DNA from 3 places in the Paenibacillus sp. P5_B5 genome. Region 2 is predicted to be linked to each of the others. Evidence: riboswitches for the same ligand, from Rfam matches in the RefSeq annotation. Region 2 holds a riboswitch; each other region holds the start of a gene.

Evidence for each region. Region 2 has a riboswitch for cobalamin ahead of AC1DOK_RS09125 (ABC transporter substrate-binding protein). Riboswitches for the same ligand answer to the same signal wherever they lie in the genome.
Region 1: linked by a shared signal. The riboswitch ahead of AC1DOK_RS12600 (anaerobic ribonucleoside triphosphate reductase) and the one ahead of AC1DOK_RS09125 (ABC transporter substrate-binding protein) in region 2 are both predicted to bind cobalamin.
Region 3: linked by a shared signal. The riboswitch ahead of nrdI (class Ib ribonucleoside-diphosphate reductase assembly flavoprotein NrdI) and the one ahead of AC1DOK_RS09125 (ABC transporter substrate-binding protein) in region 2 are both predicted to bind cobalamin.

Annotation. Positions count from the first base shown of each region.
Region 1 is NZ_JBFULK010000008.1:81,478-87,481, reverse strand. It holds gene AC1DOK_RS12615 (DUF3311 domain-containing protein) at 1-101, opposite strand, end outside; gene AC1DOK_RS12610 (sugar O-acetyltransferase) at 293-859, opposite strand; gene nrdG (anaerobic ribonucleoside-triphosphate reductase activating protein) at 908-1,402, opposite strand; gene AC1DOK_RS12600 (anaerobic ribonucleoside triphosphate reductase) at 1,399-3,666, opposite strand; cobalamin riboswitch at 3,885-4,104, opposite strand; gene AC1DOK_RS12595 (amidohydrolase family protein) at 4,167-5,036, opposite strand; gene AC1DOK_RS12590 (ATP synthase beta subunit C-terminal domain-containing protein) at 5,058-6,004, opposite strand, start outside.
Region 2 is NZ_JBFULK010000005.1:278,979-290,911, forward strand. It holds gene AC1DOK_RS09090 (endonuclease MutS2) at 1-2,172, shown strand, start outside; gene AC1DOK_RS09095 (DUF350 domain-containing protein) at 2,215-2,631, shown strand; gene AC1DOK_RS09100 (hypothetical protein) at 2,780-3,298, shown strand; gene AC1DOK_RS09105 (sensor domain-containing protein) at 3,713-5,785, shown strand; gene AC1DOK_RS09110 (Lrp/AsnC family transcriptional regulator) at 5,953-6,444, shown strand; gene AC1DOK_RS09115 (aminotransferase class I/II-fold pyridoxal phosphate-dependent enzyme) at 6,458-7,651, shown strand; gene AC1DOK_RS09120 (aspartyl-phosphate phosphatase Spo0E family protein) at 7,727-7,990, shown strand; cobalamin riboswitch at 8,384-8,678, shown strand; gene AC1DOK_RS09125 (ABC transporter substrate-binding protein) at 8,844-9,854, shown strand; gene AC1DOK_RS09130 (FecCD family ABC transporter permease) at 9,858-10,895, shown strand; gene AC1DOK_RS09135 (ABC transporter ATP-binding protein) at 10,965-11,756, shown strand; gene cobT (nicotinate-nucleotide--dimethylbenzimidazole phosphoribosyltransferase) at 11,828-11,933, shown strand, end outside.
Region 3 is NZ_JBFULK010000008.1:88,055-93,179, reverse strand. It holds gene nrdE (class 1b ribonucleoside-diphosphate reductase subunit alpha) at 1-1,332, opposite strand, end outside; gene nrdI (class Ib ribonucleoside-diphosphate reductase assembly flavoprotein NrdI) at 1,265-1,645, opposite strand; cobalamin riboswitch at 1,816-2,011, opposite strand; gene AC1DOK_RS12630 (ATP-binding cassette domain-containing protein) at 2,120-2,833, opposite strand; gene AC1DOK_RS12625 (VOC family protein) at 3,046-3,921, opposite strand; gene AC1DOK_RS12620 (sodium:solute symporter family protein) at 4,106-5,125, opposite strand, start outside.

The DNA of each region.
Region 1 (6,004 bases), on a different contig from region 2:
AAAGGTAAACCGAGAACATATGGCTCAACCCGATTCACATAAGGTATAAAACCTAATGTCCCGATAAAAGGAATGAATAACAGCAGTTTAATAAATTTCACTTTATGGCCTCCTAGCAATAATGACCCATATATTAAACCTTTTTGATCCAATGCTCAACATATTTTTCCCATTTGTTTCTCAATTCATCAACTTTTGCTAAAAACGTTGCCAGCATAAAAAAACCTCTAACCCTTAGTTAGATTAGAGGTTCTTCCGCGATTATTAATGACATTAATTTATAAATTAATCCTCATGCATTCACAGCAATATGTTTAATGATTCGCGCGGGGTTCCCACCCACAACTACGTTATCTGGAACATCCTTGGTTACGACCGACCCCGAGGCAACAACTACATTATGACCTATCGTTACACCTGGATTAATGACCGATCTTCCACCAATCCAGACATTATCTCCAATTGTAATCGGCTTACCAAACTCTAAACCGGTGTTTCTTAAGGTTGGTTCGAGTGGATGTCCAGCGGTATAAATATGGACTCCAGGTGCTAAAAAGCAATTAGCTCCAATTCGGACTTCAGCTACATCCAGAATCACACAATCAAAGTTCGCATAGAAATTATCGCCAATATATATGTTGGAGCCGTAGTCACAACGAAAGCTTGGTTCAATGTATATCCTCTCTCCTATGGAGCCAAATAAGTTATTCAATATATCGCGACGTTCATCTAGTTCAGTCTCTAAAGTCTGATTAAATTGCCGCGTTAATTTTCTGGCATGCTCTCGTTCCTTGACAAGCTGTGGATCAGCACCATCATACAATTCACTATTTAGCATTTTCTCTTTTTCTGTCTTCACGCGGATGCTCCTTAAACTACATAGCTAATTTATTTTATAACATTAGAACTACATCTCAATTACTTCTCCAGCTATTAAACTTGCCTGGACATCAATAATGCGCTGATTACGGCTTCCGCGAAACGCAAGTGTTAAGTCTTGTTGTTCCAGAATAAATTTACCGTCGATTAACACATCGCATAATGTAAGCAGATGGCGCTTTACTGGATCCGACATAATTTCATCGTAAGTAAATCCACTATATGCCCACACCGTATGACTGGGGCAACTAGCTCGGTATTCTTCCACGAAGGGCTGTAGCTTACCTGCAGAAAAGAAAGGATCGCCTCCGCACAAGGTTATCCCATCGAGTAAAGGATTGCTTTGACAATCTGCTATTATTCGCTTCTGCTCATTCTGATCAAATGGCTTACCATGATTGAAATTCCATGTTACCGGATTAAAACAACCAGGGCAATAATGCTTGCATCCACTTATAAAAATGACTGCTCGAATGCCACTTCCCTCATTAATGCTTTCTGGATAGTAGCCGCATATATTCATAGATGCTTAACCCGATCTCGAACTTCAGCTTGTTTTGCTGCATTAAATCTTTCTGTATAAGAACCCGTTAAATAACCAGTTACCCGCCTCAATCGGCTGAAGCTATGATCAGATTCAAGTGCTCCACAGTGCGGACATGAGCTACCAATCACGCCCTCATATCCACATGCTGGGCATCGATCAATCGGATGATTTACAGAAAAGTAGCTAATATCTTTACTTAATGCATATTGGACAATTTTCCGGAACGCCTCCAGATTGTTACGAGCATTACCATCTAATTCGATGTAAGAAATGGCGCCAGCATTACATAACTCATGAAAAGGTGCTTCAAGCTCAATTTTACGTGCAGCAGAGATTGAATGATAAACAGGAATATGGAATGAATTTGTATAATATTCACGATCCGTTACACCTAGTATACAACCAAGCTCATGACTATCCTTCTTTACAAACTTACCTGATAGTCCTTCTGCTGGTGTCGCAAATAAGGTGATATTCAGATCATATTCTTCCGACCATCGATCACAATGATCCCGCATGATTCGGATAAGCTCAACTGCCTTCTCATGAATAGCTGGATCCTCAGCATGATGCTTACCGTACATGGCTTTCATACACTCTGCAAGTCCAATGAACCCAATTGACAATGAACCATGTTTAATTAATTCTCTTACGGAATCTGTCGGCTTCAAGGTCTTCCCTTGCTTCCATACACCCTCCCTCATCATGAAATCAGAAGCTTTGGCCTGCTGCATAGCTTGAATCTCATAACGATGTAATAATCCTTCTAACGCAGCTTCCATCGCTGTGTGAAGTGAAGACATAAATCCAGCTTCATCAGGGGCTAACCGCTCACCCGTAGCTATCCCATTCTCTAACCCTAACCGAACAAGGTTAATGGTGTTAAATGATAAATTTCCTTTTCCAGAAAGATGGTTCCAGCCAAAACGATCGCTAATATTACGTGTGCGACAGCCCATTGTTGCAAACTCTGTATCTGGATTTCCTTCTTGATAGTATTGCAGATTAAATGGCGCATCAATATTGGCGAAATTAGGATATAGACGCTTGGCCGAGCATTCCACAGCCTTGATAAATAAATCATAATTCGGATCTTCCGGATGCTGATTAATCCCCTTCTTACATTTAAAAATTTGTTGAGGAAAAATCGGTGTTTCTCCATTACCAAGTCCTCTAATCGTGGAGTCTAATAATGCATAGATTAAGAGACGCCCTTCTGGTGAAGTGCATGTCCCATAGTTTACGGAGCTAAAAGGAATCTGGCCCCCTGCTCTACTGCTCATTGTATTCAAGTTATGAATCATACTTTCAGCTGATTGATACGTCTCATTTACCGTCTCGTTCATCGCAAAGTCGTAAGTTCTCGGATACTCACTTTGCAGCCACTCATTACCCATGTGAATGTTATCCTCAGCAACTTGCCTATCATCGGTACTGTGGTTATCGGTACTGTGTTTATCGGTACTGTTGCAATCCGTACCACTTAGCCCCTCTTGTAAATAACGCATCCCTTTATTAAAATGCTTGCGAAAGGACTTTGCTACAAATGGTGCCAAGTCATGATCAATCATATTCGCACTCACACCACCGTATTGTGAGTTTTGTTGATTTTGAAAAATAATCGTAACTAGCGCTGCTGCCGTCATAATCGATTGCGGTGGTCTAATCGTACCGTTACTTGTATGAAAGCCTTCACGCAGCAGTTGACCGAACGGAATGAAAATACAATTCGTCGTTCCTAGGATATATTGATCCATGTCATGTATATAGAGATGATTATGATTTATTTCTTCTTGAACTCTAGGCGGGATCGCATAACCGACGTACCATTTTGCAAATTCGGAACCGAATTTAGACATTTTGCCAGAGAATGATTCACCGTTTAGGTTCGCATTTTCTCGTACGAGATCCAAATCGAGAGTGTGAACTATATTTTGCCCAATTTGATATAATTGCGTCCGTTTCAGTCTTTCTTCCGTCCGTTTATGCCGATAGAGCATGTATTTCTTCGCCACATCTTTACGCTTACTAGCCATTAGCTCCTCTTCGACTTTATCTTGGATTTGTTCCACAGACATATCGATAGAACTAGCTTCAGCATAACCCTTAATCGTATTCGCTATGACTGTACATAGCTCTTGATCAAGAGTACCCGTTTCATTCATCGCCTTCTCTATTGCTTTGAAGATCCGTGATTGATCAAATTCAACTCGTGTACCATCTCGTTTAATTACATGCATTAGACAAGCCTACTTTCTGTAAGTTCTTAGATATGACGTAAACATGAATATCAGTTACATAACGATAAGAAAGCTTTGAATGCAATTGTGAATTATCACACTTACTCTTCCACAATAAAAGACATCTCCACTTTTAAGAGTAAAAGTGGAAATGTCTTCAGAATTCATCCTATAAATGATGTCCTCTGACACTTCCCTATCGCTCGTAGGTTACTTAAATAGTGTCGTCAGAATAGGCAGGTTTTCTGGCTAACAGACATGAATGCTAACAACCACTAAAACTGCTATGTCTACAAATAAAACTAATTTGTTCACATATTTAATGGTGTTAATGTTTATGGTCTGCTACAGTGGCGGGACCGCGTCGGTTTAATCCGAACTTCCCTTTTAAGCTTTGACCTCATTGTTGTTCAAAGCACCTATTCCCACAATATATAGTTGATGCGTATAAGATTAAATCAATATATTGAAACTTGTCAATGCTATCCTGCACACTCCGTTTATCCTAATCGTTCCTGCACTTTCGGGAATACGCGAAATGCATTGTTGTAGAACACATCTTCCCAATAGGCTTCCGGAACTAGCTGTTTAACAAAATTAATATATACATCAATTGGCGCAAGCGGCCAATCCGTTCCGAACACGATTTTATCATAACGATCTGCATATACTAGGCCACGACGCAAATGATCCATAAAGAGAGGCTCATTCTGGAATCTGTTGAACACCTGCTGGTTACCCACTTGTAAGCCAGAAATGTCTGCGAATACATTATCATTCTTCGAGACGATTTCGCCGCCCTCCATCACCCATGGATCACCGAGATGACAGATCATAAAATTAATATCGCGATATGCAACTGCCAATTCGTCGACTGCAAGTGGATGTGAATACTTCAACAGTCCACGAGGTGAATAAGTATCGCCGGTATGAATAACGACTGGCATCTTGTACTGCGCAGCTAGCTCGTATACAGGAGAATATATAGGATCATACACATAATAGTGATAATAACCCGCATACAGCTTGATCCCTGCTGTTGACGACCTTTGTAATGCCTTCTCAAGTGCTTGCAGCTGCTTCTCACCTGGATCATTCACGAGCCTATCTGGATTAATACCCACGCACTCAAGTAGAAAGTCCGGCAATACTTCTTCTAAATCAAGTGGCATTGGATTAGGAGAAGCTGAGTCAGGAAAAGCTCCATCCGTCTGCTCCGTTACACCCATACCTATTCCGAGAACAACTCCACTGGCATCAAATTCGCGTTTGAGCCCTTCTGAAGTATAAGTTACATATGATTTCTCATCCGCAGTCTGTTGAAAACTGGCAATACGAGATAAATGAATATGGGCATCAATAATTTTCATCGTCATTCGATCACTCACCTGTTATTTAGTAATAGAACCGATATACATTAATTGTGCAGGTTCTAGCTGATCAACTGCTCCATCTAGTATACCTTGCACACTATCTAATATCTCTTGTAAGGATAACCACTCACCTTGCTTTTTGGTAAAAGGCTCTGCCACATAAAAAGGCTGCGTGAAGTATGCTTCTAGTCTTTCCCCACGTTCATAAACAGCCTTATCCATTTCGGAGAGCTTATCTAGGCCGCGTACTTGAACCAGGGATCTTAGCTCCCGATAACGCCTCATTAATTTGCGTGCACGCTGCTGAATCGTTAAATGAGACGCTTCTAATTGTGCACCTTCGAGTATGACAGAAGTAGAAGTAATTGGATCTATAGCCGGATAAAACTGTCTAGTCGCAAGATCCATATCCAGTTTCCATAAGGTGTCAAGCGGACCATATGGAGCCTGCTCATCGACTGATTCACCTATACAATCAACAAGTGCAATGGTTACGGGTCTTGCACCAGGCTCATTGATTCTTTCGCGCAATGTGTGTAATTCACCCGATAGCACAATCGAACGATCCGCGCCCAAGAAAATATCCTTGTCTTCCCTAATTCGCGAAATTTGCTCGATCACTTCTTCTAGACTCGAACAAACCATACTTGCTTCCTCAACAGCATCACTAATACCAAGTGCTTCAGCTTCAGGAACCCACATGATGGTTTCATACCCACGTTGATTAACTCTGCGGAACAGCTCAGCAAGTAAAACTAGCTGGCCCATTCCTGGACGTGCAACGAAACCCATCGTGCCCCCTCTTACAACAGGTGCGAATAAATCTAACACTTTAATTCCCGTTTCGATCATACCCAAATTACCTCCTCGAATAATTAATTCATCCAAAGTACATCCAGCAATTGAAGCAAGTGTGACCAGAGTTCGAACCTCAGCGCGTCCAACTGGTATTTTACCTGTACACA
Region 2 (11,933 bases):
CCATTTGGTGGTATACGTGATATTGGTCCTAGTTTACATAGGGCAAGAATTGGCGGGATGCTTAATCCAACTGAGTTGCTAAATATTGCGACGACTATATTTGGTGGCCGTAGGCTTAAACGATTCTTACTATCGCTTCATGAGGAATATCCGATTCCATTGATGTTTGATATGGCGGAACTACTTACGGAACAGAAAGCACTTGAAGATCAAATTAACAATTGTATTGATGAAAATGCAGTTGTAGTTGATTCTGCTAGTGCTGCTCTAGCCAAAATTCGGAGTGAATTACGTACGAGTGAGGCACGAGTTCGTGAGCGTCTTGAATCAATGATTCGAAACACTTCTATACAGAAAATGCTTCAGGATTCACTCGTAACCATTCGTGGTGATCGTTTTGTAATTCCAGTTAAGCAGGAGTATCGTAGTCATTTTGGCGGAATGATTCATGATCAGTCGGCATCAGGTGCAACTTTGTTTATTGAGCCTGAAGCTATTGTGATGCTCAATAACAAAATTCGCGAGCTTAAGCTAAAAGAAGAAGCAGAAGTTGAGAAAATTCTGCGCATATTAACAGCGACTGTTGCGGACCTGACAGAAGAATTGGTGTCAGATTTAGGTGTGTTAACGCAGTTTGATTTTATTTTTGCCAAGGCTGGACTTGCTCGTGAATTGAAAGCTACAATGCCTATGATGAATGATCGCGGCTTTATTAAGATACGTAAAGGGCGTCACCCATTAATCGCCAAAGAGATTGTTGTGCCACTTGATCTAGAGCTTGGTAATAATTACACTTCAATTATTGTTACAGGGCCGAATACAGGTGGTAAAACAGTATCACTCAAAACAGTTGGCTTGCTAACATTGATGGCAATGTCAGGTATGTTCGTGCCTGCTGAAGAAGAATCTCAGTTATGCGTGTTTGATGGAATTTACGCAGATATTGGGGATGAACAAAGCATTGAACAGAATTTAAGTACATTCTCGTCACATATGACGAATATAATATCTATTCTGCGTGACATGACACCTAAGAGTTTAGTGTTGTTCGATGAGCTTGGAGCGGGGACTGATCCAGCAGAGGGATCTGCATTAGCTATTTCACTGCTCGAGTATATTCACCGTATGGGCTGCCGGATGATTGCCACAACACATTATAGTGAGCTGAAGGCATATGCATTCGAACGTGATGGAATTATTAATGCCTCAATGGAGTTTGATATTGCGACTTTATCACCAACGTATCGCTTGCTTCTAGGGGTACCAGGACGAAGCAATGCGTTTGCAATTGCAGAGAGACTTGGTTTACCCAAAACGATTATTGATCAAGCAAGAGGTCAGGTAGGCGAAGATGATCTTCGAGTTGAATCAATGATTGCATCACTAGAAGAGAACCGTCTGACAGCTGAAGCTGAGCGTAATTCTGCTGAAGAGCTTAAGCGTGAAGCAATGGAATTGCGTAAGGAATTGGACGCACAGAAAACGAAGTTCGAGGAGCAGCGTGATAAGCTGATGCAGAAAGCGGAGCAAGACGCATCGGCTGCAGTAGCAAAGGCTAGGCATGAGGCTGAAGAAATTATTGCCGAACTAAGACAGCTTGCTAAGGAAGAGGCGGGTAATGTCAAGGAGCATAAGCTTATTGACGCTAAACGACGCCTCGACTTAGCCACTCCGCAACTACGTGAAAAGCGTGCGCGTGCGAACACAAACCGTCCTGCCAGCATAGAGGTGGGCGATGAGGTGCGTGTTGTCCACCTGGGTCAGAAAGGCCACGTTGTGGAGATGAATTCTGATGCCGAGGTGCTAGTTCAGCTTGGCATCATGAAGGTCAAGGTCGCGAAAACTGACCTTGAGCTAGTAACATCCGCAGCACAGCAGCGCAAGGCGACGGTTCCTGCCGCGAGTGTCAAACGCTCGCGTGATGAGAATATTCGCACGGAGCTTGATATGCGCGGAATGAATGTAGAGGAAGGGTTGGTCGAGGTCGACCGCTTCCTCGATGAATCGATTATGGCAAACTTAGGTCAGGTTTACCTCATACATGGCAAAGGCACGGGTGTACTTCGTGCAGGAATTCAAGACTACTTACGTCGTCACAAGTTCGTTAAAGCATTCCGTCTAGGTGCATACAATGAAGGCGGAGCAGGTGTCACCGTTGTGGAGTTAAAGTAACGATAAAGTAACGAATTACCTTAGAGGGGTGAGGCATTCGCGATGGTGGATACACATATGATTTTTGATAATCCCTACTTATTTGCATTAGCCATGTTTTCAGTAGCCGTGCTAGCCTTAATTGTATTCTTAACCATCTTCGAGTTCGTAACGAAGTATGATGATTGGGCTGAGATTAAGGCAGGTAACGTTTCTGTAGCAATGGCTACTGGCGGTAAGATATTCGGGATTTGCAATGTGATTCATTTTACTATCAAGCATAATGATACACTCATTCAAACATTGATTTGGTCTGCAATCGGCTTTATACTACTTCTTGTTTCCTACTTTATATTTGAATTTTTGACACCTTATTTTAATATTGATGATGAGATCCGAAAGGATAATCGAGCAGTAGGCTTACTATCGCTTATTATTTCGGTTTCTATCTCGTTTGTAATTGGAGCTTGCGTCAACTAAGAACCCTTAGAAAGGAACGCTGTCTAGATGAAATATTTATGGGGAACGTTATTCTTGGTAGCAATTGGGTTTATAGTAGTTGGCGTTATCTATGTGATGAATAATACGTAAGAGACTCATATAGACTTTATAATCAGGAGGAATTGTAATGGAAGAACAGAAGGAAGTTATGTGTCCATGGTGTCTCACAGAGATCGTGTGGGACGAGGAGTTTGGACCGGAGGAATCATGTCCTCATTGCTTTAATGAATTAGGTAATTATCGTAGTGTTCAAATAGGGGCTAATGATCAGGATGATGATCTATTAGATGAAGATGATGTGATTGCTCCTAAAGAAGTACTAGTGGACTCAGATGACATTTGGGATGATGAGGATTTAAATCATAGAGATATTTATAGTGAAACGGTACAACAATGTATTGATGAGCAAGAAGAAGCACCTGAATGCCTAAGCTGCCGCGAGCTGCTCTTGTTAACGGGTCAAAGAAACGTTATAAGTACAGAATTCACATCACATATACCGAATGTGTTAGATCAAGCTTTCTTGGGAGCTCCGTTCACGATGAATGTATATATTTGTCCTTCGTGCTTTAGAATTGAGCATGTGCTGTCTGATAAAGATCGTTCAACTATGATCGAGCGGCTAAGTAAAGAGATTGTAAAGTAAAGATTTGCTGTAGTTTGAAGGGATACCTTGTTAGGTATCCTTTTATTAGTGATATAGAATTTATAACTTTCAAATCATAAATTCTAAGTATTACCTTAAGAAACACATCCGTCTTTTAAAGACGGTGAAACCGTTTCTTTTTGTGTAGAAAATTCAAAATATTTTCAGAAAATTGGCGAATATTGAGTACGTTTTATATAATAGAATAGTATAATCAAAATCATGTAAACCGCTTTCAGTTGAATTAACTATACGTATTTTAAAAAAATAATTTAACGAATCGTGTTCTTGTTGTGAATGAGGGTGAGGAAGAAATTGTATGGGGAAATATGGGTGAAAAGTGAAGTCAACGAAGATACAATATTTTATTTTACGATAGTCGAAAAAGCCCAATTGAAGGGGGCATCAAACTAGATGGTAAGAGTTTTAATAATTGAAGATAGTCTTGATGATATGGATTTAGTTGTTTATCATTTGGAGAAATATGGTTATGAGCTTCAACTGCAACGAGTAGAAACAAAGGAAGAAATGAAGAGTGCGATGGATGCTCATGAATGGGATATTATCATTTCTGACCATATGCTACCTAATTTCAATTCGGTCGAAGCGCTGATTATTCGAAACGAAGTAGATCCGAATATCCCATTCATTCTCGTGTCAGACAAAATCGGTGAAGAACACGCTGTTGAAGTGATGCGACTTGGCTGCAATGATTATGTTCTTAAGAATAACTTAATACATATTGGTGAAGTGATTAGACGAGAGCTGCAAGAGGCCAAGATCAGGCGATATAATGAACGTTATGTCCAAGAATTGACAGTGACTCATGATGCACTTCAGGTTAGTGAAGAAAAGTATCGTAATTTAGTTGATAATTCTTTGGACTATATATTTAGTTTTGATATGAAATATTGTTTTACGGCAGTTAATAATACATTATGCAAAGCTTTTAAATTGAACGAGAATGAGATCGTAGGCAAAAGTCTTCACGATTTGACCTTCATGGGGGATTTCAGAAAAGAGTGGATGGATCTACTGAATCAAGCTTATGATACAGGCCAAGTCGTTGTAAAAGAACATCAGAATTCAAGTTTGGACAAAACATTCGATTGCCGGATTTACCCGCTATATGAAGAGAATGGGATTCTTATTGGAGCTACAGGAACTTGCCGAGATATTAGTGAAATTAAAGAATATGAACAACATATTTATAAGTTGGCTTATTTTGATTTGTTAACGGGCTTGCCTAATCGAACTCATCTACTTAAAACATTGGATCGAATCATATCTGAACCATTGGTAGGGGATAGAACATCGGCCCTGATTTTATTGAATTTGGATGATTTTAAGAAAATAAATGATACCTTAGGTCATACTTTCGGTGATGAACTGTTACAATATATGGCTTTTTCTATAAGTGCACTCGTTAGTGAGAACGGGAGTGTTTATCGAATTGGAGGGAATACATTTGCAGTATTGCTTGATCCTATCCAAGCAAGCGAAATTATTGAAATTGCTGATCGACTGCATGACATGTTTTCCACTCCTTGGGACATTAATAATCATAAAATAGTACTTACTGCAAGCTTTGGAATTTCTGTATATCCATATGATGGTATAACTGTGTATGAGTTGATAAGTAATGCGGATACAGCGCTTAATAAGGCTAAAATGCTTAGAAAAAACAATATACAGGTTTTTAATGCAGCGATGAAAGAAGAAATGCTACAACGAATTCAAATTGAGAATGGTCTTCGCTCCGCTCTTGAGAATGATGAATTTGTTCTGCATTATCAGCCACAATATGATACAAGCAGAACGACAATTCGGGGAATAGAAGTGCTTATTCGCTGGAATAACCCGAAACTTGGATTTATTGCTCCATTAGATTTCATTGGAGTAGCCGAAGAGACGGGATTAATTATACCGATTGGTGAGTGGGTGCTTCGCAAGGCATGCGAGAAGAACAAAGAGTGGCAGGATCTTGGATTCCCCAAAATGATAATCGGTGTTAATATATCGCCCATTCAGCTTAGACAGAAGGATTTTCCTAGTCTATTAAAAAAGATTCTGGAAGAATCTTCACTCGAACCTCAATTTCTCGAACTTGAAATTACGGAGAATGTCATGATCGATTCTCTTGCAACCATTTCAGTGCTGAATGAAATTCGTGATTTAGGTATCAGGATTTCACTTGATGATTTTGGGACTGGATATTCTTCTTTAAATTACTTGAAGATTTTGCCTCTAGACAGTCTGAAAATTGATAAATCGTTCATAGAGGGATTAAACAAGGAATCAATTGAGAAAACAATCGTTGGGTCGATTATCTCTCTTGTTCATAAGTTGAAACTGGATGTTGTTGCTGAAGGTGTAGAAACCAAAGAACAGCTTCAATATTTAGAAGAGTGCGGATCGAACTATGTACAGGGATATTTATTCAGTAGACCTCTTAGCGAACAAGATTTATTGAGATTATTACAATAGGATTAAGGATACCATCAAGAAGTCTAACAGGATGTTATTTCTGTGAGACTTCTTTTCACATGCTTTCGTTACATTTATTGTGGATTTGAATGACGAACCGTTGTATTATGTTATCTAATGATTATTATCTTGACTTGAACGAATAACAATTGACTGGGGGACTTAAGATGGACGCGAGGAAGTTAAAAATTCTTGACCTTCTCAAAGAGGATGCCCGTCGTAGTAGCGATCTGATTGCAACGATGTTAGGCGAGTCAGAAGAGCAGGTAGCACAGACGATCAAAGAGCTTGAAGAAGAGAATGTGATTGTTAAATATGCGACTGTTGTTAATTGGAGTAAGTTTGTTAGTGAAACAGTAACAGCCTTAATTGAAGTACAAATAACTCCAGAACGTGGTCACGGGTTTGATGCGATTGCGGAGCGGATCTATTTATATCCAGAAGTGAAGTCAGTTTATTTAATGTCAGGAGCCTATGATTTACTTGTTGAAATTGAAGGAAAATCCTTGCAGGATGTTGCTTCGTTCGTTTCCAATAAGCTCTCACCTCTTGATCGTGTATTATCGACAAAGACACATTTTATTTTAAAGAAGTATAAGCAGGATGGCATCATCTTCGAAGATCATGAGGATGATCATCGTCTGCCAATCACTCCGTGAAGGATGTTGAATGATGAACATTAACCAGACCGCAAGCAAGCGTCAATCAATGAAAAACTACATATCACCACTCGTTCGTGATATTCCACCGTCAGGTATTCGGAGGTTTTTTGATTTGGCAGCAGGCTCCAAGGATATTATTTCTCTTGGTGTTGGTGAACCGGATTTCGTTACTCCGTGGCATGTTCGCGAAGCTGCTGTATATTCACTCGAACGTGGCAAGACACAATACACACCAAATTCAGGATTGCCAGAACTACGTGAAGCAATTGCCGAGTATTTATATACACAATTCGATCTTAAATATGAACCAACGAACGAAGTTCTCGTAACCGTAGGTGGATCAGAAGCGATTGATCTTGCGCTTCGTACACTGATCCAGCCAGGTGATGAGGTTCTAGTACCTGAGCCATGTTATATTTCTTATTCTCCCATTGTAACGATTAGTGGTGGTAAGTCGGTTGGAATCGAGACATCTGCAGAGGAGAACTTTAAATTGACTCCTGAGAGACTCAAGGCAGCAATTACCCCACGATCCAAGCTATTAATTCTTTGCTATCCAAGTAATCCAACAGGTGGAATAATGACCTATGAGGATTGGGAGCCAATTGCACGGATAGTCGAAGAACATGACTTAATCGTTATATCTGACGAAATATATGCTGAGCTAACGTATGATCAAAAGCATGTCTCTTTTGCTGCTATGCCTGGAATGGCTGATCGTACAATACTAGTTTCTGGTTTTTCTAAAGCATTTGCCATGACTGGGTGGAGAATGGGGTATGCTTGCGGGCATCCCGATTTGATTAGCGAAATGCTCAAAATCCATCAGTACACCGTCATGTGTGCGCCTATTATGGGCCAAATCGCTGCAATTGAAGCACTTAGGAATGGACTTGAAGATAAGGATCGAATGGTGGAAGCTTACAATCAGAGACGCAGACTTGTAGTCAAGGGCTTCCGTGAGATCGGTCTAGAGTGTCACGAGCCGCAAGGTGCATTCTATGCGTTCCCGTCTATCCGGTCTACAGGACTTTCTTCTGATGAGTTTGCTAGGTTATTACTTACAGAGGGGAGAGTTGCTGCAGTCCCAGGTGATGTATTTGGTCTAGGAGGAGAAGGCTTTATTCGCTGTTCGTATGCAACTTCAGTCTCACAGTTAACTGAGGCCTTAGATAGAATTGGAAAAGTAATTGGCAAATTGTGACGAATTTACTATTTTCAAGGCTTAAATAAAATGGTATATTTATACTAAATAAGTCGGAGAGAGGAAGATGGACATATGACCTTTATGGAATATCAGCTTCCACAGGCTTCTAATCAGTGGCTCATCAATGATTCTGTAAGTAAGAAGCGTTGGCTACTTAAGAAGACGATGCACATCTCCTCTCAACGAGATTTAGAAGAACAAATTCACGATTTGCGTTTACGGTTGGAGCGACTAGTTCTTGATGGACAGAAAATGACTTCAGAGCGGGTTATCGAGATTAGTATGGAACTTGATTTGAAGATTGTAGAATATATGAATAGTAAAGAAGAGGGCTGACATGTTGTCAGTCCTTTTATATGTGGGGATGTATCTCCTTCAGGTTTCGTTTATCATTGTACTTGCTTTTGTGCCACGATTGATCGGGTTCCAGCATAGATGCCATATACCATAAACATTTCACAGAATGAATGATGCCCATTTACCAATTGTAAAACGATGGTCTATTTTTTGTAAATGAGATAGTCCGATGAAGATGAACAAATAACCTAGTACATCTGGGAGGAGATCAATAGAAGTAATTAAATAACCGAATATTTAGTTGAATAAATAGGCAGTATGGCCAGTATGTTATGGTTCAATCATAGCATATTTGAAGTGTTCGTCTTGTAATATTAATGAAGTACGCATATAATTTACATGAAGCAAAACGCTTGAACGGCATTATTAACTAAATACCTATAACGGATAGGTGCCTTCGTATATCGTTCATTTGATATGCAAGGTTAAAAGGGAAGCTGGTGAAAATCCAGCACGGTCCCGCCACTGTAACTGGAAGCTAACTTCAGTGATATAGAATTTATAGCTTTTGCATTATAAATTCTATGTATCACCTTAAGAAACGCATCCGTCTTTAAAAGACGGTAAAATCGTTTCTTTTGCTAAGCCACTGTTTGATAACGGGAAGGCGAAGTATAGCGTGTGAATACCAGTAAGTCAGGAAACCTGCCTATCTGTTTAAACAACGAAATCCTTCGAGGAGAGGACTATCGCTAAACACGGAATCCAAGCTTTTGACTTAGCCACTATCTTCCGTATTTATCGTCCCCTCTGTTCTATATGAATGGAGGGGATTTCGTTTGGTACTTCTTAATCAAGCAGTCTTGCTCTAATACATAAGGGGGAAGAAGCGATGAACAAACAAGTGAAAAAAAGCAAGTTATTATTATCGTTATTAACGATGGCATTAGTTATCGTATTAACGGCATGTGGTGGTAAGGAAGCTGCACCTACAACAACGCCAGCAGCTGCAACAGTAGCTCCAACTGCTACACCAGAAGCTAAAACAGAGGCGAAAACACAGTTTCCACTAACAGTTAAGGATGTTACAGGTAAAGAATTTACATTTGATAAGGCACCAGAGCGTATTGTCTCTGTATCGCCAGCTGAGACAGAATCTTTATTCGCGCTTGGTTTAGGGGATAAGATTGTGGGTGTATCTGATTATGATGATTATCCTGAAGCTGCAAAGACAAAGCCTAAGATGGGTAGTATCGTGAAACCAACGGTTGAGGCTCTAATTGCTGCTAAACCAGATATCGTATTTACGGGTGTGTCGATGAAAGAAGCAACTGTTGAAGAGCTTCGCAAAGTCGGTATTCAGATTTTTAAAGTAGAGCCTAAGACATTGGACGATGTTATGAACAACATCTTACTTTATGGTCAAATTACTGATGCTAATGAGCCTGCTAAGCAGATTGTTGCCAAAATGAAACAGGATATTGATAAAGTGCAGAAAGCTGTAAAGGATGTTAAACCAGAAGCTAAAAAGAAAGTGCTTCTTGAGTTCTCACCTGGTTGGACAGTTGGTAAAGGTGAGTTCATGAATGAACTGATCACAATTGCTGGTGGTGTGAACGTTGCAGCTGAGATGGATATCACTGGCTGGGCACAAATGAATGAAGAATTGATCGTGAAGCAAAATCCGCAAGTTATTCTATATGCAAGTGGGATTATCGATGATAAAAGCAAGAAGCCTTTAGAAACACTTATCCGTGAACGCGCTAGCTGGAGTAAGATGGATGCTATTGTAAACAACCAAATTTTTGGGCTTGATGTGAACAGTTTAAGTAGACCAGGTCCACGAGTTACAGATGGACTATTAGAAGTTGCCAAAGCATTGTATCCTGACTTGGTGAAATAGCCTATGAAACGTAAGCTACTACTATGGGGAGGAGCAGGGGTTCTGCTCCTGCTTCTTACTGTTTTTATAGCGATATTTGTTGGAGCAAGCTATGTATCACCTAATCATATTCTCAGAATAATTGGGAGTCATCTTCCGTTTATAGGGGATTGGTTTATGCCTGATTGGGATGCATCTGCTGAGCAAATTATTATGAATGTTCGTATGCCACGTGTGATGCTCGGCATGCTTGTCGGTGCTTCATTAGCATTAGCAGGGGCAGCTTTTCAGGGTGTCCTTCGCAATCCACTTGCCGACCCGTATACGCTAGGAGTAGCGTCTGGATCATCAGTTGGAGCTGCAGTGCTTATCTATTTTGGTCTTGAATATGCATTGTTTGGGCAGTGGACAATTCCGGTTGTAGCTTTTACTACTGGCATCATGACACTGTGGATTGTGTTGAAGCTTGCGCAAGAGAATGGTCAGATAAGGAAGGAAACCTTAATTCTTTCTGGGGTTGTGATGCAAGCCTTCTTTGGAGCAATAGTATCGTTCCTCGTAGCCATGTCCAAACAAACGGTTAATGAAATTATGTTCTGGCTCATGGGATCGCTATCGATGCGTGGATGGGAATATTCACTAGTGATCGGCCCTTATTTATTGATCGGACTCGTTATCCTCATTGGATATGCGAGGGCTTTGAATTTGTTCGCACTTGGCGAAAGACAAGCTGCACATCTTGGAGTTCATGTTGAACGCACGAAGTTGATTGTTCTATGCGTAGCTACTTTGCTTACAGCGGCTGCAGTATCGGTAGCGGGAGTCATTGGATTTGTAGGGCTAATTGTTCCCCATTTACTTCGTCTTATCGTTGGTCCTGATTATCGCTTACTTATCCCACTATCTGCTCTTGGTGGGGGGATCTATGTTCTGTGGGCAGATACTTTGGCTAGAACAGCGCTTGCGCCTACAGAAATACCACTTGGTGTTGTTACCGCTTTTATCGGTGCTCCGTTCTTTGCGTATTTATTACATAAACAGAAGAAAGTATCTCACATGTAAAGAAGAACGTATCAGTAGTTTGAACGCTATATCTTTTCATCTATTCTCGTGAACAAGGAGGCTCGGATCATGATTAAGTTAAATCATATTTCCAAAGCATATGACACTAAAGTTGTCTTGCATGATGTCAATTTAACCGTAGAGCAGGGTGAATTTATTGGCCTCATCGGACCCAACGGAAGTGGGAAATCGACCTTGTTACGGATGATTTCAGGCGTTGAGCATGCGGATAACGGAAGTGTTGAGCTTAGAGGAAAGTCTGTTCGAGATTACCCACGTAAGGTATTAGCTAAATGGCTTGCTGTACTTGAGCAAGATGCGCTTCCAGCGCTTGGATTTACCACAAGAGAAATTGTAGAAATGGGTCGATACCCATTTCAAAGCTGGTTAGGTGATGACTCGAATAATGGTTATCAATTAGTAGATGCCATATTAGAACGGTTGAAGTTGAGTGAAATTGCTGAACGCAGAGTAGATATTTTAAGCGGAGGTCAAAGACAACGTGTCGCACTAGGTAGAGTGATGGCCCAAGAGCCTTTGTTATTACTGCTTGATGAACCGACAACTTACCTCGATATTGCTTATCAAATTCAAATGATGGATTACATCCTCAAATGGCAGGTTGAGTGTGGTCTTACAGTCGTTGCTGTATTACATGATTTGAATTTGGCAGCACAATATTGTACTCGTTTATTAATGATGAGTGACGGGCAGATCGTTGCAGATGGAACACCTGCAGAAATCATTACTACTGATCTAATTAAGCAAGTGTATGGTACTGAACCCATTGTTTTATCTCATCCTGTTAGTGGTGTGCCCCAAATACTACTACAGCCTGAGGGGAGTATATGGACAGTCTAAGAAAATTAACAAAATATCGTAAGCTTATAAGGTAAGGCAAAAATCTATTTTTACGAAAGAGTGTGACTATGATGACAGCATTACACAAGATGATTACTCGTATTGAATCACTTCATAATAGTAAAATAGACGAAGCAGCGCAGTATTTGGATTCTCTAACCAAACCTCCAGGCAGTC
Region 3 (5,125 bases), on a different contig from region 2:
ATCCATGGAATGATGTACTGTATCTCTCATGCGCTTATTGTTCATGACATTCACGATATTGAGAGAACCTAAATTACAAGAAATATCGCGATTAATGATATCTTCTTCATGATAATCATTGATGGTTGATACTTCACTTAACTGCGCAATTTCGCTGCATAGGTTAGAGAATTTGACACGACCGAGTTCTTTTAACGCATGATATTCGTTCGTATTGTCTACAAACATGATGTATGGGTAACCAGACTCCATCTGGGTCTGAGCTATTTTCAAAATTAGGTCTCTTGCAACTAGCTTCTTCTTACGAACATTCGGATTGTTCACAAGCTCATCATACATTTCCGAAATATCCATATCATCCAAATGCTTACCGTATTCTTTATAAACAGTCAGCGGATAGAATAAGTACATATCCTTATCTTTCTCAACTAATTCAAAGAATTTATTCGGAGCAACAACGCCAAGTGAAAGTGTCTTGATCCTAGTTTTCTCATCACTATTAATCTTCTTGGTATCTAGGAACTCTTGAATATCTGCATGGAAAATGTTCAGATAAACAACGCCGCTACCATCTCTTTGACCTAATTGATTCGCATATGAGAATGCATCTTCAAATAGCTTCATAACTGGCAATACGCCACTTGCTTTGCCATCTAAGCCTTTAATTTGTTCATCAGCGGCACGAATTTTGCTTAAATTCAGGCTGACACCGCCGCCTATTTTACTAAGCTGTAAAGCAGAATTAATAGCAAAACCAATCGAATTCATAGAATCGTTAACTTCTAGTAGGAAACAGCTAACGAGCTCGCCGCGTCTTTTCTTCCCTGCATTCAGGAACGTAGGTGTCGCTGGCTGATACTCTTGCGAAATCAGGATATCTGCATATTTCATTGCTTTATCCATATCGCCTTTACCTAGGAATAAAGAGACTACTGCAATACGATCTTCATATCTCTCTAATACCTTCGTGCCATCATCAGTCAACATTGCGTAATTATTGTAGAACTTAAATGCGCTCATGAAGGATGGGAATCTGAATTTCTTCGCATACAAATACTCATATAATTTCTTAATATCTGCAAAAGCATATTGATCAAACACGGCTTTCTCATAATATTGATGCTCTAGTAAATAGCCAATTTTCTCCTCTAAATTATGAAAGAAAACTGTATTTTGATTTACATAGTCTACAAAATAACTTCTTGCTGCTTCCCGGTCCTTATCAAACTGAAAGCTACCATTCTTTTGTACCATAATTTCATTATTAAGCTGTATCCATTTTGCGATTTGCGTAGACAAATTGACTAACCTCCTGTTTAAATTGCATGACATCTTTGTTAGTTCCACTTAGCTCGAACTTCATCAGTAACGGGACTCCATACATATCTGCTATATGGTCACCCGCAAGTCCATATCTGGCCCCCCAATTCATATTGCCACTCGAAACTACGCCTTGAAGCAAATGTCCATTGGCTGCTAAGAAATTGAGTGTTGCTTGTGGGGCTTGTCCGAAACCTGTTGTATATGTAACTAGAATAAAGGGTTGATCAACTACGCAATCCGCTGTGATCTGAAGACATTCCATATCAAGCTTCTGAACGAATCGCTTAACGTTTCCTGTTTTTGAATCGAATGCAATTAGCATGTTGTCACTCCTTGGCTTACACATCTGCTCTACTATCTAACGCTTGACACACGTCAAAAACCCATCTCCGAAAGAGATGGGATAATTACCAAAAACGACGCACATAAACAAGCGCAGGAAACAGAACTTACCTGTCATAGCGTCGTTTCAACTTCTTATCCCCCGAAGACATGAAACCAAGAGAATAGGCAGGTCTACTGGCTTGTGCTTCATCTTAAACGAACCCTTCCCATATAAGTCGCCATAATAACGTGCTTATACAGTGGCATGTTCATTTCATCAGCACTTACAGTTGCGGGGACAGCTCTGGATTCTCACCAAATTCCCTATTAGTTCGTTACGACACCTAATTCTCTTATTATTCAATTAGTCTATATCTAGTGGTCATTCCCGATACACAATACTAGATATCGCGTTATTTAGTAGCATAACCATTATTTCGACGAAATGCAAGTGTTTTTCTCATATAAGAATTTATATAAGTTGATCTTTTTCTCGCTGGGTTAGACGTCTTCCACTTACATTAACTGCGATCTTCCCGTCTGCTATGCCAAGAATGCGTGTAGCATATTTTTCGGCAAGTTCGATTTGTGGTAAAGCACAAATAACAGTAATATTTTGTGTCTCGCATAATTTCTTCAAATCCTCAAGTACACGTTTGGCAGATTCAGGCTCTAGTCCCTTAACCGGATCATCAGCAACTAACACTTTAGCTCCCTGAACAAGAGCTTTGGCCATCGCAACACGTTGTTGCTCCCCACCACTAAGCTTTTCAAGCTTCATATGTGCTTTTTTCTGCAAACCTACTTTTTCGAGCATATCAATGGCATCGAACTTCTCTTCTACACCTAACAGCTTCCATAATGGAGTCATTAAGAAACGTCCACTTATCACATTCTTAAGTGCCGTACGACTCTTGTTCAAATGTGGTTTTTCTTCTAAGAAGGCCCATTCACGGCGCATTTTGAGCTTGACCTTCCATGATGTTCGATCGACATTATTCCCATTATAAATTAATTCGCCTTCATCCCAGTTCTCACGTAGTGCTAAACAACGGAAAAGCGTGCTCTTACCACTTCCACTTGAACCGAGCACAACGATGAAATCACCAGCATAGGCTGAAAAATCAACACCTGACAAAACATTGGTATTTCCGAACTTTTTCGCTAAACCTTTAACAATAATCATCTGTCGTCGAAATCTCCTTTTATGGCTCTGACCCGATAGTTGATAGATGCATTATTTCTGCATACATTCAATTATATAATAAAATTGGATGAAAGGCTTATTTCTTTTGAAATGAATTAATTTCATAATACCTTTAGCTGCTTCAATCGGGAGTATATATAGATCAAAACGGTTTAATTTGTCTATATATAGTTTCAATTTATCCATTTAGATCAGTTATGAAATTGATTCACTAGTAAGATATTATTATTGGAATAATCCTGAACTAGAATATCTCCATCTTGCTTTGTAAGCGGAATATGTGCATCTTGAAGATTCTGCAGGATACGATCAAGCTCACCTTGATTCGGAATCACAATTGTATAGTATTTAAGACCTACCGCATTGTCAGGCGCAGGAGGTGCTCCAACACCTGCCCATGTGTTCATTCCAATATGGTGATGATAACCACCTGCTGAAATGAATAGCGCACTTGGCATTTGAGCAACTACATCAAAACCAAGCATTTGGCAATAAAATTGATGCTCCCTTGTCAAATCAGCTACATGCAGATGAACGTGTCCGATCGTTGTACCTTCTGCAAGTCCACTCCAGACATGTCCATGTCCTTCATCATATAGACTTTGCATATCAACTGGATCAGTTGCCATCTTAATGTGTTTATTATGATCGAGCTCCCAAGTCTCACGCGGGCGATCCGCATAAATCTCGATTCCAATTTTATCAGGATCGTTCAAATAGAGGGCTTCACTAACCAAGTGGTCCCCTTGTCCTATTTCAATTTGGTGTTTCAGTAAATTACGTAGAGATAAGCTTAAATCTAATCTGCTAGGCACTAGAATTGCAAAGTGATATAGTCCTGTAGTTCTTCTTCTCCCTGTCATCGCAACTGCATTTGGAATTTCTTCTAGTACCAGAATAGCATTCTTACCGTCAACAGACAGTTCTGCTGTTCGATTCACTTGTTTGAGGATTTGGAAGCCAATCACTTCTTTATAGAAGGTAATCGAACGCTCCAAATTGCTAACCTTTAAATGTACTTGCCCAATTTCAATCGCTGGATGTATGGATTGTGTTGTATTCATCATTATTAGAATCACCCTTAATCATTATTTTATATAATAGAGAAATCGTTAGTTACTTTTTGTAAGTAAATATATAATAATTATATCCTTGTGTCAATAGCACACCAAGCCTAATAACCGAGAAGGAACAGGCAGTGTAACCCTGATTCCCCCTCGGCTATCTCAAAATAAGATCAATTGTAATCCTTTAATCCAAAATACTTGTATTAGTGTTGAGCTTGTCTCCGCTTATATCCCTCTGCGTTAACTTCTTCGTAAATGCACTTACAAGAAGCATGATGATGAGGTTAATAACAAGTCCAATAATGCCGATATTTAAGTCTTTAATAACTTGTGGAGCAGAAGGCAGCATTGTTCCCATGGTTTGATTTGTAATGGTCGTATATAACACAACAAGAACGCCTACAATCATTCCCGCGAATGCACCATATATATTTACGTATTTCATATTCATTACACTCATATAAAGCGATGGCGCTAACTGAACAATTAAGCTGTATGCCATAATATTAAGAATAGCTAGGGCTTCCCCACCCGTTATCGTAAAATAGAGACTGATTGCCGAAAGCATCAAAATGATCAGCTTCGAGACAAGAGTTAACTTCTGATCTGTCACTGATGGAACCATTACTTTGTATACATTCTTGGTTAATCCAATTGCTACAGACATTAACATGATGGAAGTCGGAACTAATGCAGTTAACAAGCCTGCTGCGCCAATAAGACCAACTATCCATGGGTCAAAGGTTGCAATGGCTAATTTTAAGAGAGACAGGTCTCCCTCCGCCCCTTGTAAACCAGGAATTTGGACAGTAGCTGCAAATCCAACAAAAAAGACAAATAATAATAAAAGTGTATACAGTGGCAGGCTAATAGTGTTCTTAACAAGAGTCTTTCTGCTATTGGCAGATAAAACAACCATAAATGTCGTTGGCATAATATAAAAACCGATTGCCGATATAAGTACGGTTGAGATAAACCATGAACTACTCAGTCCCTGGTCTGCTAAAGTCAGGAGCTCTGGCTTCACTGTATGGACAGCCTCAAACATGGGCTGTATGCCTCCAAAGTAATGGAAAGGTATGTATAGTCCTAGAAAAACAACCACAATTAAGATCATAAAATCTTTAATAACCGATGTCCAAGCTGATCCATGAATACCCGAGATCATCACATAGATTGTAACCACAATCGTCCCGATACAGCT